2 regions of the Acetobacterium sp. MES1 genome follow, and region 1 is predicted to be linked to the other one. Evidence: a T-box and tRNA genes for the amino acid it is inferred to sense, from the RefSeq annotation. Region 1 holds a T-box; the other holds one or more tRNA genes.
The links. The T-box of region 1 lies ahead of ileS (isoleucine--tRNA ligase). A T-box ahead of a tRNA ligase gene usually reads a tRNA of that ligase, here a tRNA-Ile.
Positions count from the first base shown of each region.

Region 1 (7,387 bases):
CGCTGGCATCAACAAGGTGGTGGCCAATGTCGACGCCGCCATTTATCGGGCCCAGAACGTGGCGGCACCAATCAACGCCATCCGATTAAACGCCAAAACCCCCTGTTATGAGACCGGCAACTGTGCCAATTGCCATAGTGATGACTGCATGTGTGTCAATATCGTGACTACCCGTCACAGCCGCATTCCCGGCCGGATCAAGGTGATTCTGGTGGGCCAGAACTTGGGCTACTGAGATGCAGCATCAAGCCAATCCCATTGTTTGTTTAAATGAGGCCTTTGCGGTCTATCCCCATACCTTAAAAAAAGAACCGCGGGTGGCTTATGCCGGTACCCGGGGTTCTTATGGTGAAGAAGCCAGCCTGTCTTTCTTTAAACATGACTGTGAACTGTTTGCCTACAAGACCTTTGAAGATGTGTTTGTCGCTCTCAGCCAGGGGTCCATTGATTACGGAGTGCTACCAATTGAAAACTCCTCCACCGGATCAATTGCAGCCGTTTATGATCTGCTGTCCCGCTACCAGTATTATATCGTCGGCGAGCAGGAAATTAAGGCCAGGCACTGTCTACTGGCCCCCAAGGGCGCCAGTCTGGAGCGCATTAGCGAGGTTTATTCCCACCCCCAGGGTTTTTCCCAATCCGAGGAATTCTTAAAGGATTATCCCGACTGGAAATGCATTCCTTATTTCAATACCGCCATTGCCGCCGAGTACGTGGCCAGCCAGAACGACCCGACAATGGCAGCCATTGCCAGCAAACGGGCCGGGGAAATCTATAATCTATCGATTTTGGCGGAGAATATCAACTTTTCCCAGACCAATGTCACCCGGTTTGTGATAATTTCACGGCAGATTGAACTGTTTGAAAACCCCACCCGGGTCAGCATCGCCTTTCATCTGCCCCATCGTCCCGGGGCGCTCTATGAAATCATCGGGATCTTTTCGGTGTTTTCACTCAACCTCTGTAAGATCGAATCCCGGCCACTGTTAAAAGAGAACTGGGAATACCTGTTTTTTGTCGATTTCACCGGAAATATCTCCCAAAACACTCTGGTCAACCTACTGCCGATTATTCAGGAAAAGGCCGAATATTTTCAGTTTCTGGGCTATTATCCCCAGTATGAAGAAAAATAGGATTATTTCATTGCAAAAAACAACAAACCCCGATCAAGCATCACACCTGTTTGATCGGGGTTTATTTTATTTCTTTGTCAGTTCAATCCCGGTATCATGGCCATTGAGATTAAACACTTCCCCAACACCGGCCTTAACCGTAATCGTATCAGCCAGGGTTTCGGTTTTAATAAAATCAGTATAGATCTCAATCGCCCGATCCATCGCTTCATCACTGCTGTAAGTGATATCGATGCGATCCATCACTTCGAAGCCGTTGGCTTTTCGCAACTGCTGAATCCGGGAGACAAACTCCCGGGCACAGCCTTCATCGAGTAGCTCCTGTGTGAGGCTGGTATCGAGGATGACAAACTTATTGTTAAACATCTGGACATTGAAGCCTTCTTTGGCGGAAATCCGGATGTCGATGAAATCTTTGCGCAGTTCGAGGCTTTCGCCATCCAGCTCAATCACAAAGCTGCCGTCAGTTTCCAGCTTGGCCACCACCTCACTGGCTTCCACTGAAGCCAGGGCCTTGCCCAGCAGCTTGACATTCTTACCGAGAATCGGGCCCGCGACCTTAAAGTCGGGTTTTAAGGCATAGTTCATGAAGTCACCAAGATTATCTTCAAAGACGACGTTTTTAATATTTAGTTCCTCTTCAATCAGGACGCAAAGATCGCCCAGGGTTTCCCGGTACTTGCCATCGACAATGATCTTGGATAGCGGTTGGCGAACCTTGATCTGGGCTTCTTCCCGGGCACCACGACCGAGGCTGACCAGTTCCCGTACCAGATCCATCGGTTCTTCGATGGCATCCTGAATCAGCGCTTCATTGACGGTCGGGTAATCCGCCAGATGGACGGATACGCCATCGGTCAGCTTCTGATACAGTTCTTCGGTGATGTATGGCGCAAAGGGCGCACACAGCCGAACCACCCCTTCAAGCACTTCCCAGGTGGTGTTGTAAACGGCTTTTTTATCCTCCGTCAGTTCGGTTCCCCAGAACCGGCGACGGTTGCGGCGGATATACCAGTTGGATAAATCTTCGTTAACAAAATTCTGGATTTTTTTGACCGCTTTGGTCAGGTCAAAGACGTCCATTTCTTCCCGGACTTCTTTAACCAGACGGTTGTATTTAGAAAGAATCCAGGCATCAATTTCGGGACGATTGGCATAGGGCACAAAGAATTCTCTTGGATCGATGCTATCGGTATTGGCATACAGGGCAAAGAAATGGTAGGTATTTTTTAAGGTATTAAAAAATTTACTTTGCACCTCTTTAATCCCCTTGACATCAAAACGAGTTGGCGTCCAGGCTGGCGAGACATAAAGCAGATACCAACGCAGCGCATCCGCCCCATATTCAGAAAACATTTCAAAGGGATCAACCGTATTGCCCCGGGATTTGGACATTTTCTGGCCGTCGGCATCGAGGATCAGGTCATTGACCAGCACTTTTTTATAGGGCGCTTTACCGGTGACAAAGGAAGAAATCGCCAGTAATGAATAGAACCAACCCCGGGTCTGGTCAATCCCTTCACAGATAAAATCAGCCGGGAATTGTTCTTCCCACAGTTCTTTGTTTTCAAAGGGATAGTGATGTTGGGCAAAAGGCATCGAGCCGGAATCAAACCAGCAGTCGATAACGTCTTTGACCCGGGTCATGGTTTTACCGCAATCCGGGCAGGTGAAATGAACATCATCCACATAAGGGCGGTGCAGCTCAATGCTTTCGTCAATCCCCTCAATGGCCCGTTCCACCAGTTCTTTTCGGGAACCGACGGTTTCCAGCTTACCGCACGCATCACAGCGCCACACCGGCAGCGGCGTTCCCCAGTAGCGACTTCTTGAGATCGCCCAGTCATTGAGGTTTTCCAGCCAGTTGCCAAAACGTTTTTCGCCGACAAAATCCGGGTACCACTCGACGCCATTATTATTTGCGATCAGGGTATCTTTGATCTTGGTCATTTCGATATACCAGCTCGGTTTGGCATAATATAAAAGCGGAGTTTTACAGCGCCAGCAATGGGGATAATTATGGAGCACCTTTTCTTTTTTGAACAGCTTGCCTTCGGCTTTTAACCATTTGATGATATCGAGATCGGCATCGATGACAAATTGTCCCTTCCAGGGGGTGTCGGTATATTTGCCGTCCTCGGCCACCGGCTGCAGCACCGGCAGATGGTAGGCCCGGCCAACCTTGTAGTCATCTTCCCCAAAAGCCGGGGCGATATGAACAATCCCGGTACCATCTTCGGTGGTGACATAGTCGGCACAGGTGACAAAAAAAGCTTTTTTATCGGGCGTCACAAAGGGCATCAGCTGATCATACTCAACGTACTCCAAGTCTTTTCCCTTCATTTCTTCAATGATTTCGTAGTCATCGCCCAGGAGTTTGGGCGCCAGCACCTTGGCGCAAATATACACGTCATCATTGCTGCGGGCTTTGATGTAATCGGCCTCGGGATGAACGGCCAGTGCCACATTGGCCGCCAGCGTCCAGGGGGTAGTGGTCCAGACTAAAAAGTATTCGTTGGCATCCTTGCGTTTAAAGGCCGCAACAACGGTGTTGCTTTTGATTTCCTGATAGCCCTGAGCGACCTCATGGGAGGCCAGACCAGTACCACAGCGGGGGCAATAGGGCATGATCTTATGCCCTTCATAGAGAAACCCTTCTTTATTGAATTTATCGAGAATCCACCAGACCGATTCAATATAATTGTTATCCAGGGTGATGTAAGGGTTTTCCATGTCAATGAAATAACCCATTTTGCGGCTCATTTCCTTCCATTGACCTTCGTAATTAAAGACCGACTCCTTACATTTTTCGTTGAACTTATCGATGCCATAGGCTTCAATTTCCGGTTTGCTGGACAGCCCCAGCTGTTTTTCCACTTCGATTTCCACCGGCAGACCATGGGTATCCCAGCCGCCTTTACGCAGCACCCGATAGCCATCCATGACCTTATATTTACAGACCGTATCTTTCAGTGTCCGGGCCAGCACGTGGTGGATTCCGGGACGGCCGTTAGCCGTTGGGGGACCCTCATAAAAAACAAAGTCCTGTTTCCCCGCCCGGTTATCAATACTCTGCTGCAACAGATTCATCGCTTCCCATTGTTTTGAGATTGCATCTTCTCTGTCGCCAATTTTTCCTTCTATTAATGTTTTAAACTGCGCCATATTTCTACCTCCATTAAGTCTCTCTTAGTTTACATAACTGCATTGCTTAATCTGTGTTTATTTTCTGCTCTTAAGTAATACGCTTTGGGATCACGCAATCCGTGGTCGCACAAGACTCGCCAAACACAAAAAACGCCCCCTGAAAAATCCAAGGGACGAAAAATCGCGGTACCACCCAAGTTGGCAGCAACTGCCCACTCCATGAAGTTAACGATTCCCCGGGATTTCCTAAGCTTAATTAACCAATGGCCAACTTAAGTCTTCAGAAATCCTGTTCAAAGGTGATCTCTCTGAGGTATCTTTCGACAATCTTTCACCGAAGTGATTATCTCTCTGTTAAAGCATTCCCCACAGCGTCCTTTTCCTGACATTTATTTTTTTAGTTAGTTGAATACAATAGTTAATAACGATTTAAAAGTAAAAAGGTCTGTTTTATATTCTATCCAATATCCTTAATAAAATCAAGTTTTTTGAAATGTTTATTCAAAAAATTAAGAATATGGGTTATAATAAGGGCGAACTATTCATTCGTTACACAGATCATTGGGAAACAAAACGATTTGACTACCGCCGTTTCCAATTGATCTGTCCATTTCCAAAAAGGAGTCATTATGAAAACACGTTATATTATTCTTTCGGTTGTCCTAATTGGGGTTCTGATTGCTGGCGCCGTCTTTATGATCCCAAAGCTGATGAATGACGAAAAAACGACCGATCAAAAAACAACCGCTGAAGAAACAACAACGACCAAACAACCTGACCAAATTAAAAATAATCTGCCGGATACCACCGCTACCACTGCGATTGTGGTGCCCCAGGACATGCAAACGGTCATTTCCGAAAATCAGGCCGATCTCTATGTTGATGAAGCCGGTCTACTGGCGGGCAATTATCCCATCCAGATGGTTCCGCTGTATGGCGTAACCAGCGTTTCCGAATCGAACCAGATCACCACCGCCGCAGGCAAACCAGGCTGGAAAGCGGCCTATGTTTCGGATTTTTCCACTGATGAAATCCTTAGTTTTTACCAGAGTCTGCTGGCTGTCGCCCCGGATTATAGCGAGGAAACCGTTTCTGAATCCACCAATCTGAAGGGAACTGTCAGCGGCTATACCATCAGCCTGACCATTTCCCCCAACAATCCGGATAAAACTGACCTTCCCGGCGTGAGTGCTGTTGGTATCTTTATTGAGCAGGTTTGATGGGTTCAGATTTTTAAAAAAATCAGGTCATTCAAACCCTTGTATTCTAAAAATAATATGGGATAATTCTATACTAAGCCAAGGGTTTTCTGCGGCTTAGTATTTTTTATCGGCAATTGCACAAACACCTGGCCGCTGTGGCCTGTTTTCACCCATCATGATTGCGCAATCTTGATCCATTTTGCAAATGCCTGGCATTTTTTAGAAAACGAGGAAAGAAAATGAACGAACAAACCAGAAAAATCACCTACACTGCCCTGATGATGGCCCTGACTTTCATCATGACCTCCCTGATCAAGATTCCCCTGCCGACCGGTTACATCCATCCCGGCGATGGGGCGGTACTGTTATCTGCCTATATCCTGGGGCCCTGGGGCGGTCTGATTGCTGCCGCCATCGGCTCGGCCAGCGCTGACTATTTTGGCGGTTACGGCGCCTATGTGCTGCCGACTTTTATTGCCAAAGGCTCAATGGCCTTTATTTTTGGCTATCTGATGAAGCGTTTCCCTGACAAAAATATCCTCCTTGGGATGTTCCCGGCAGTGATTGCCATGACGGCCGTTTACTACGTTTCTGAAGTGATTATGTACGGCAATATTGCCGGTCCGCTGGTCAACGTCCCGTTTAGCCTGTTGCAGGGCGTATTTGGGGTTGTCCTGGTCACCATTTTACACAAACCACTGGAACGCTTTCGCCTGACCCCGGTCAAGTTTTAACCATCTAAAAAAGACCCCTTGGGTCTTTTTTTATTTGCTCAGAGTTAGCAGACGCTTTACATATAACCCTTCATGGTATCCAGATATTCTTCGGCATTGTCCCGGATGCTCTGGATTTCTTCCGGCTTCAGTTCCCGAACCACCTTAGCTGGGCTGCCCATGATGAGTGAGTTGGGCGGAAAGACCTTGCCTTGAGTCACCAGTGAACCGGCACCGACAATGGAGTTATCGCCGATTTTGGCTCCGTTAAGAATAATCGCCCCCATCCCCACTAAGACATTATCCCCGATTTCGCAGCCGTGAATAATGGCATTGTGACCAATGCTCACGCCAGCACCGATGACTGTGGGATAACCTGGAGCCACGTGCACCACCGTACCATCCTGAATATTGGTGCGATCGCCAATGGTAATACTGTCCACATCCCCCCGGATGACTGCCTGAAACCACACCGAGATAAAATTACCCAGCTTTACTTTACCCACTACATCGGCACTTTTTGCAATAAAAACGGTTTTACCCAACATCATTCTGTTCACCCCACCTTAATCTACTTCGAATTATTATGACTACATGATACTATTTTCAGGACTTTTTGTAAAGTTTTTCCAAGATCCCCCAATTTATGATAAAATATCAGCAAAACAAAAACACAAAGGACGAGTCAATGAATATAGCCAGTATTGAGAACTTAAAAAAAACCTATGGGGTCAAAACCCTTTTTCATGATATTTCTTTTTCCATCGCCGACACTGACAAGATCGGGGTGATTGGGGTCAACGGCTCAGGTAAAACCTCGCTGCTTAAGATTATTGGAAGCCTCGACAGCCCCGACGCTGGTGCAGTTAAATTTTTTGGCACCAAGCGGGTCGAAATCCTGCCCCAGGATCCCGATCTTAACCCGGATACCACGGTGCTTTTCCAGGTCTTTTGCGCCAACTCGCCGGAAATGAACCTGGTCCGGGATTATGAGTCCACCCTGGCCGCCCTGGAAGATTCCCCGGAAGATGCCCCCCTGCAAAAGCGGCTGCTGTCGTTATCTCAGCGTATTGATGACGAAAACCTCTGGAATCTAAAATCCCAGGTCGAAACAATCCTCTCCCAGCTGGGTATTCACGACTACCATAAAAAAATCAAGCAGCTTTCCGGTGGCCAGCGCAAACGGGTAGCG
Region 1 covers NZ_MJUY01000014.1:23,590-30,976, reverse strand. The annotation lists gene BI182_RS06180 (lactate utilization protein) at 1-235, shown strand, start outside; gene pheA (prephenate dehydratase) at 237-1,133, shown strand; gene ileS (isoleucine--tRNA ligase) at 1,200-4,298, opposite strand; T-box leader at 4,447-4,673, opposite strand; gene BI182_RS06165 (hypothetical protein) at 4,910-5,500, shown strand; gene BI182_RS06160 (ECF transporter S component) at 5,722-6,216, shown strand; gene BI182_RS06155 (gamma carbonic anhydrase family protein) at 6,273-6,746, opposite strand; gene BI182_RS06150 (ABC-F family ATP-binding cassette domain-containing protein) at 6,884-7,387, shown strand, end outside.

Region 2 (7,387 bases), on a different contig from region 1:
TTTATTAAAATTCAGGAGGGCTGCAATCAATTTTGTACCTATTGTATTGTCCCCTTTGCCAGAGGGCCGGTGCGAAGCCGCAACCAGCAGCAGATTATTGATGAAGTCAACCGGGTGGTGGCAATGGGGTATCAGGAGGTGATCCTGTCTGGGATTCACATTGCCTCCTATGGAATTGATCAAGAAGACACCGGTAAAACCGATCTGATTGATCTGATTGAAACCCTTGACAAAATTGAAGAGCTTAAACGGATTCGGCTGGGGTCGATGGAACCCAAATTTATAACTCCTCAGCGGCTTAAGCGGCTGGCGGCACTTAACAGCTTCTGTCCGCATTTTCATTTATCTTTGCAAAGCGGTAGTGATACCGTGCTCAAACGGATGGGCCGCCGTTATACGACGGCTGAATACATGGAGATCGTCAACCAGATCCGGGAGGTCTTTCCATTGGCCGCCATCACCACGGATATCATGGTAGGCTTCCCCGGAGAAACGGGGGCAGAATTTGCTGAGACGCTCGACTTTGCCAGGGCGGTAGGCTTCTACCAGATCCATGTATTTAAATATTCCCGGCGATCCGGAACAAAAGCGGCCCATTTTCCGGATCAGATCGATGAAAGCCTGAAAAATTCCCGCAGTCATGAACTGAGCGAATTGTCCCGGGAATTGGAAGCGGCCTTTCTTAAAAAAAATGATGACAGTGTGGTTGAGGTGCTTTTTGAAGCAACCCACGATGATGCTGGCTATACCGGCCACACCAAGAACTATCTGCCAGTGATACTCAAAACCGATGAAGAAATAAGTGGTAGAATCATCCCGGTTAGGGTATCATATATTAGTCGGTATGCTGATAAGTTAGTCGGAGAATCTATATAATTAAGGAGGAAGATATGTCCCAAGACTGTATTTTTTGTAAGATCGTCAATAAGGAAATTCCCGCCGATGTGGTTTATGAAGATGACCGGGTCATCGCCTTTAACGATATTGCGCCCCAGGCCCCGGTTCATGTGATTATTATCCCCAAAGAACATTTTGATTCGATCCTGTCGGTTCAGGCAGGCAATGATATTATTTGCCATGTTCATACGGTAGCCAATCGCATTGCCCTTAAAACGGGGATTGCCGAGAGTGGTTTTCGACTGGTGAATAATTGCGGTAAGGATGGTAATCAGACCGTTCCGCATCTGCATTATCATTTATTGGGCGGCCGACCATTATTATGGCCACCAGGCTGAAAAATAATTGACAGCGCTCTAAATATTGCGTATAATAAAGTTTGACTCATACCATGTTGATTGACAATACCGGAAATTAGCAACGGATTAGAGGGGGGGGTTGAAAATGTCTGAAGTAAAAATCAAAGAAAATGAAACACTCGAAAGTGCATTGCGACGTTTCAAAAGAAAAACTGCAATGGCTGGGGTTATGTCTGAAATTCGCAAAAGAGAGCATTATGAAAAGCCAAGCGTAAAGCGAAAAAGAAAATCAGAAGCAGCTAGAAAAAGAAAGATGAAAAAAAGATAGGATGTGACTAATTGGCATTAAAGGATCAATTACAGGCTGACTTAAAAACAGCAATGAAGGAAAAGGATAAGGTCAAGAAATCGACCGTTACCATGATTCGGGCGGCTATTTTACAAGTCGAGAAGGATCAGCAAGTGGAACTGGCAGATGACCAGATTCTTGAAATTATTGCCAAACAGCTCAAACAACGTCGGGATGGCCTGGCTGAGTTTGAGAAAGCTCAAAGAGACGATTTAATCCAGCAGGCTCGCGAAGAAATAGTAATTATCGAGAGCTACCTTCCTACACAATTAACACTTGATGAAATCAAAGTAATTGTGGCTGAAACAATAACAGAAACCGGTGCTGTTGATGCCAAAGACATGGGAAAAATAATGAGTGCCCTGATGCCGAAGGTTAAAGGTCGGGCGGATGGTAAGCTTGTGAATCAAGTGGTCAGAGAAAGTCTGGCATAACAAAAAAATTAATACTACACATATAAAGAGGTTTGTCCCTGGGGCAGACTTCTTTTTTGTTTAATAAATTTTTTGGTAAAATTTGAAACAGTTATCAATTGTTAAACGGCGGGAGGCGCTACAAGGTATTTTAAGATTGCGGTGATATAATCCAACCAGTAAATAACAAAATGGGAGGATTAAATGGATAATCATATCAACCTTGAAATTGGACTGAGTCAAGTCCAGGTTGAAGAAAGGATCGCCGCCGGAAAGGTTAATATCCAGCCCCAATCCAAAACAAAAACCATTGGTAGAATTGTCAGGGATAATAGTTTAACCTTGTTTAACATGCTTAACATCATCCTGGCATTAATGGTTATTTTTGTACAGTCATTTCAAAACCTTCTATTTATTAATATTGTCATAATAAACACATTGATTGGTATCATTCAGGAAATTAAGGCAAAAAAAACCATTGATCGGCTCTCGTTGATTTCACAACCCCATGTGACGGTGATCAGGGATGGCAACCGCCAGGAAATTGTTTTTGAAAAAATCGTCCTGGACGATATTCTGATCCTCAAGGCTGGCAAACAGGTGCCATCCGATTCCCGGGTGGTCAAAGGTGAGCTGGAAGTCAATGAATCGTTGCTGACAGGTGAGTCAGATTCGATTATGAAATATGAGGGCGATTCGCTGCTGTCCGGCAGTTTTGTGGTTTCCGGGGAAGCCAGCGTTTTGGTGACTCAGGTTGGTCTGGAAAACTATGCCTCAAAACTGGTTGACGCTGTCAAGGTGGCAAAAAAACCGAACTCTGAAATTATGAAAGCATTGGGCTTTATTATGAAAAGCATCAGCATCGTGATTGTTCCCATTGGTCTGCTGCTTCTCTATAAGCAGTTGATCGTCCAGGCGCTGCCGCTTCAGGCTGGTGTGACCCAGACGGTGGCGGCATTGATTGGGATGATTCCGGAAGGGTTGGTACTCTTAACCAGTGTCGCCCTGGCCGTTGGGGTAATCCGGTTGGGACAGCATCAGACGCTGGTTCAGGAGCTTTATTGCATTGAGACGCTGGCCCGGGTCGATATGCTTTGTCTGGATAAAACCGGAACCATCACCGAGGGCAATATGGAAGTATTGTCAATGGAAACCCTTTGTCATGACAAAAATCCGGTTCAGGCGATCCGGGCTTTGATTGCCAATTTAAAAGATGATAATGCCACCTATCGGGCCCTTTATGAAAGTTGCAAGGGCGAGGCGCCCAAATGGCAGTGTGACCGGGTAGTTCCCTTTTCCTCGGAGCGGAAGTGGAGTGGTGCTTTTTTCAGCGACCAGGGCACCTTTGTGATCGGGGCACCGGAATTCATTTTAAAAGAGCGTTATCCGGAAATTCAGGATAAGGTTGAAGGCTATGCCAGTGAAGGCAATCGGGTTTTAATGTTGGGCTATGCTTCGGAACCATTTAAAGAGGATGGGAGTTTGCCGGATCATATCAAAACGGTGGCACTGTTGCCGATGGGCGATAAAATTCGTCAGGAAGCCAAGAAGACCCTGGAGTTTTTTAGAAATCAGGGAGTCACAATCAAAGTTATTTCCGGAGATAATCCAGTAACGGTATCTCAGGTTGCCCATCGGGCGGGTTTGCTGGATTGGGATAATTCTGTGGATGCCGCCACCCTCACCACCGAGGAGGATGTCCGTAAGGCTGCGCTGGACTATTCGGTTTTTGGTCGGGTAACCCCGGGGCAGAAACGACTTTTAATTGAATCGCTTAAAAATCAAGGTCATACCGTGGCGATGACTGGGGATGGGGTCAATGATGTACTGGCTTTAAGAGAGGCGGACTGTAGCATTGCCATGGCCGAAGGCAGCGATGCGGTGCGCCAGGTTTCACAGTTGGTCTTATTGGATTCCAACTTCGCCAGTTTTACCCGGGTCTTGATGGAAGGGCGCCGGGTTATTAATAATATTACCAGGGCGGCCTCGCTATTTTTGGTGAAAACCATGTTTTCGCTTTTGCTGGCGGTGATTGTGATCATTGCCAATGAGGCCTATCCTTTTGTACCGATTCAACTGACCTTGATCAGTGCGTTGACAATTGGGGCACCCTCGGTTTTTCTGGCCCTGGAGCCCAATAAGAACCGGATTACCGGCAACTTTCTCGAAAAGGTGCTCAAAAAATCCTTGCCGGGGGCGCTGACGGTGGTGTTTAATGTGGTGATGATCATGATCGTCGGCGCTTACCTGTCTCTCGATCATCAGCAAATTTCTACGCTGGCGGTTATTTCCACCGGTTTGATTGGCTTAGTGATTCTTTTTCGGGTCTGCCAGCCACTTGACAATAAGCGCTGGGCCTTATTCTTTGCGATGACGGTTTCATTTTTATGCTGTGTGCTGTTCTTGGAAGATTTGTTTTTCCTGACTCCAATCCAGGATTTTCTGCCAGCGATGTTTATCGTGTTGGGTATTACAACCTTGGATATCTATCCCTTGATCAGAATTTTTGGCTGGGGGGTTAATCGGGTTGAGGGTTATCTGAACCGCCGAGAAAAAGAATCAACCACTGCCAAGGCAACCGTATTGGAAAAATAGATACGGATCAAGCTTTTTCACAAAAGAGTCAAAAAAATGATTCTTTTGTGAAAAAAAGACTTGCATTAGGGTTTGCGATCGTGCTATAATAAGCAAGTCGTCAAAGATAAATCGTATCGAAAAGCATAAAGATAAAAAAGTCCTTGACAGCAGACACGAAAACATTTATAATAGTCAAGTATTGTATCGAGGTGTAGCGCAGTTTGGTAGCGCACATGGTTTGGGACCATGGGGCCGGAGGTTCGAATCCTCTCACCTCGACCATTTTTTTTAGAAATTACTTGGGGGCCTTTAGCTCAGTTGGTTAGAGCAACCGGCTCATAACCGGTAGGTCCGGGGTTCGAGCCCCTGAAGGCCCACCATATTTTTTTGCCAAGTTTTATATATGCCCAGATAGCTCAGTCGGTAGAGCAGGGGACTGAAAATCCCCGTGTCGGTGGTTCGATTCCGCCTCTGGGCACCACCACTTATAAAGATGACAGCGTAAGCTGTTTTTTTTATTTTTTGGATTATTGCCAGGTTTTGGTGGTACAGTATCAATAAATAATCGGTTTGTCGGTTTTTTTCAGATCTTCATGGTTTGTTCACGAGAAGTACACATTATAGATATATAATTGTTACAAATACTGAAGAGGTGGGGAAATGAAAAGAAGAAAAAATGCCATCAGGCGGAAACGAAGAAGAACAATGATCGGGCTGGTGATCATGACGATCATGGCAATGGGTGTCGTGTCTATCGGTGTCATGGCAAATTCAGATGCCGTTGCGACCAGTGCTGGGAGTATTTTTGATGCGAAACCGGAAAGTAATACGGCTAAAAGCGGAGGCAACATAAAAATTCGGGAGAGCGATGAGACAATCGATAGTGCCATGCTAAAACCGATCAATGACTATTTTGAAACCTATTTCCGTGCCATGGCCAATCTGGAAACGGAGGACCTTACCGGGATTTTTGTCGATCCCACCGGTGAAAATGCCTGGGTCAATCAGAGTGCCATGGACTATCTGATCCAACTGCGACAAAACCAGAGTAATGATCTGAGAATGAGTGACTATCAATGTGGCTTGACTGTGACAAGCGTTGACACCAATTCGGATGCGATCGAAGTGGTTCTGTTAGAAGACCATACCGTTAACTTTGCCTTTATCCCCGATGTGGAGTCTTCCAGTTCCGGGATTACCCACACCTTTTATCTCACGGAAACCGCTGATGGTTATGCCATCACTGAACATTATAAAGACGAGGACAGCTTTTTAATGCTGGAAGAAGCAATTGAAGGCAGTTATGACGATCCTGAGGTGGTGGCAGATGAACTGCTTAGTGATGCACTGGCAGTTATCGAAGCCTTGGCCGAGGAAAAGGATGACTTTAATTCAGAGGTATGGGAAAGCGAGACAGTAGCAGTTGATCATGACTATGATACGGAGGCAGCACTGGATTACGCCATGACCTGGGTTGATGCCATTGAAGTCGAGCGAAATGATGCTTATGGCAGTTATGATCGTTACGGTGGTAACTGCAATAATTATATTTCACAGTGTCTTTTTGCTGGTGGAATCCCCATGGACAGCGACGGTGACAACAAATGGAAATGGTACGGCGAAGAAGTGAATCTGGATGAAGTGGACTGGGGTCGGAGCCCTGCCTGGACCGGGGTTGAGGAATTTTACACCTACGCCAGCGAAAATGATGGCTATGGACTGGTGGCGCTTGTTGACGAGAACGTCTATTCGGGATCAATTGGCGATGTTTTACAATATGGACAAAATGGCGACTGGCTCCATTCGGTTATCATTACAGATGTAATTACGGACAGCGATGGAAAAATGGCAGATTATCTCATTAATTCGAATACCACGGATCGAATCAATTATCCGGCCAGTGCCTATGGTTATTCGGAATTGCGACTGATTAAAATTTTAGGCTGGAACGATGGCCAATAGTTGCAGCCGTATTTAGTGTCATACCCTTTCTTCCTGATTTATGAACGAATACCATAGCGAATAAAAAACGTTTAGACATACAAAATACTTGTAAAATATAAAGCCATATGGTATCATAAATGTAAATAAATTGTAACAGGAGGAGAGGCATGGAAAAAACTCAGAATTTTTTTGAAAAAGTCCGAGCAAGAATTAAAAAATACCGATTTAATTGGTCGACCAAGCAAGTTGAACATGATGAATTCGTAGAGATTGAACATGTCAATCACGGGGAAACGTTGAACAAAGACAAAAGGCGGCTGTTTAAAATGCGGGGCTCCGCAGTGGTGGTCTGTACTTTTTTAGTATTAGTGGGAGCCGGAGCAGTCGATGCGCAAACCCGGGCCTACGAGGTGATTTACAAAGGTACCAGTATTGGCTATATTGACAGTCTGGAAGTACTGGAAGCAGCAGTTGGTGATACCAGTGCTGATAAAAGTGGACGAAGAAACCGGGAAGGTAGCGATTATGAAATCCGGACGGCCCGATCTACAGATTTTTTAACAACAGAAGAAGTAACCCAAGTCATAACTGCCATCAGAACCGAGGAAAAGAATAATCAGCCGGAGGTTTTGGTTGCCCGTGTTGACAATGTGGAACCAGCTGCAGCGACAGCTTCTCAGGAAACACCCATCACAGATGCCGAAAAGCTTCAAACGGGCTCGGTTGCGGCTGTAGTTGAAGAAGAACCAATTCTTGAACCGGAGACAAACACTGCCAGTGTGGCTGCGAGTCATACGTCAGAGACACCAGTAAATCAAGCGACAGAAACCCCGGCGGTAGTGGCAGAGGTACCGGTTGAAGACGTACCAGTTATTGAAGCACCGGTGACTGAGGTTGTTGTTGAGGAT
Region 2 covers NZ_MJUY01000047.1:153,883-161,269, reverse strand. The annotation lists gene mtaB (tRNA (N(6)-L-threonylcarbamoyladenosine(37)-C(2))-methylthiotransferase MtaB) at 1-876, shown strand, start outside; gene BI182_RS12975 (histidine triad nucleotide-binding protein) at 891-1,235, shown strand; gene rpsU (30S ribosomal protein S21) at 1,342-1,524, shown strand; gene BI182_RS12965 (GatB/YqeY domain-containing protein) at 1,536-1,979, shown strand; gene BI182_RS12960 (cation-translocating P-type ATPase) at 2,163-4,553, shown strand; tRNA gene BI182_RS12955 (tRNA-Pro) at 4,741-4,817, shown strand; tRNA gene BI182_RS12950 (tRNA-Ile) at 4,839-4,915, shown strand; tRNA gene BI182_RS12945 (tRNA-Phe) at 4,941-5,016, shown strand; gene BI182_RS12940 (amidase domain-containing protein) at 5,196-6,497, shown strand; gene BI182_RS12935 (M23 family metallopeptidase) at 6,647-7,387, shown strand, end outside.
Region 2: it has a tRNA-Ile gene. The T-box ahead of ileS (isoleucine--tRNA ligase) is inferred to sense a tRNA for this amino acid. The anticodon was not compared.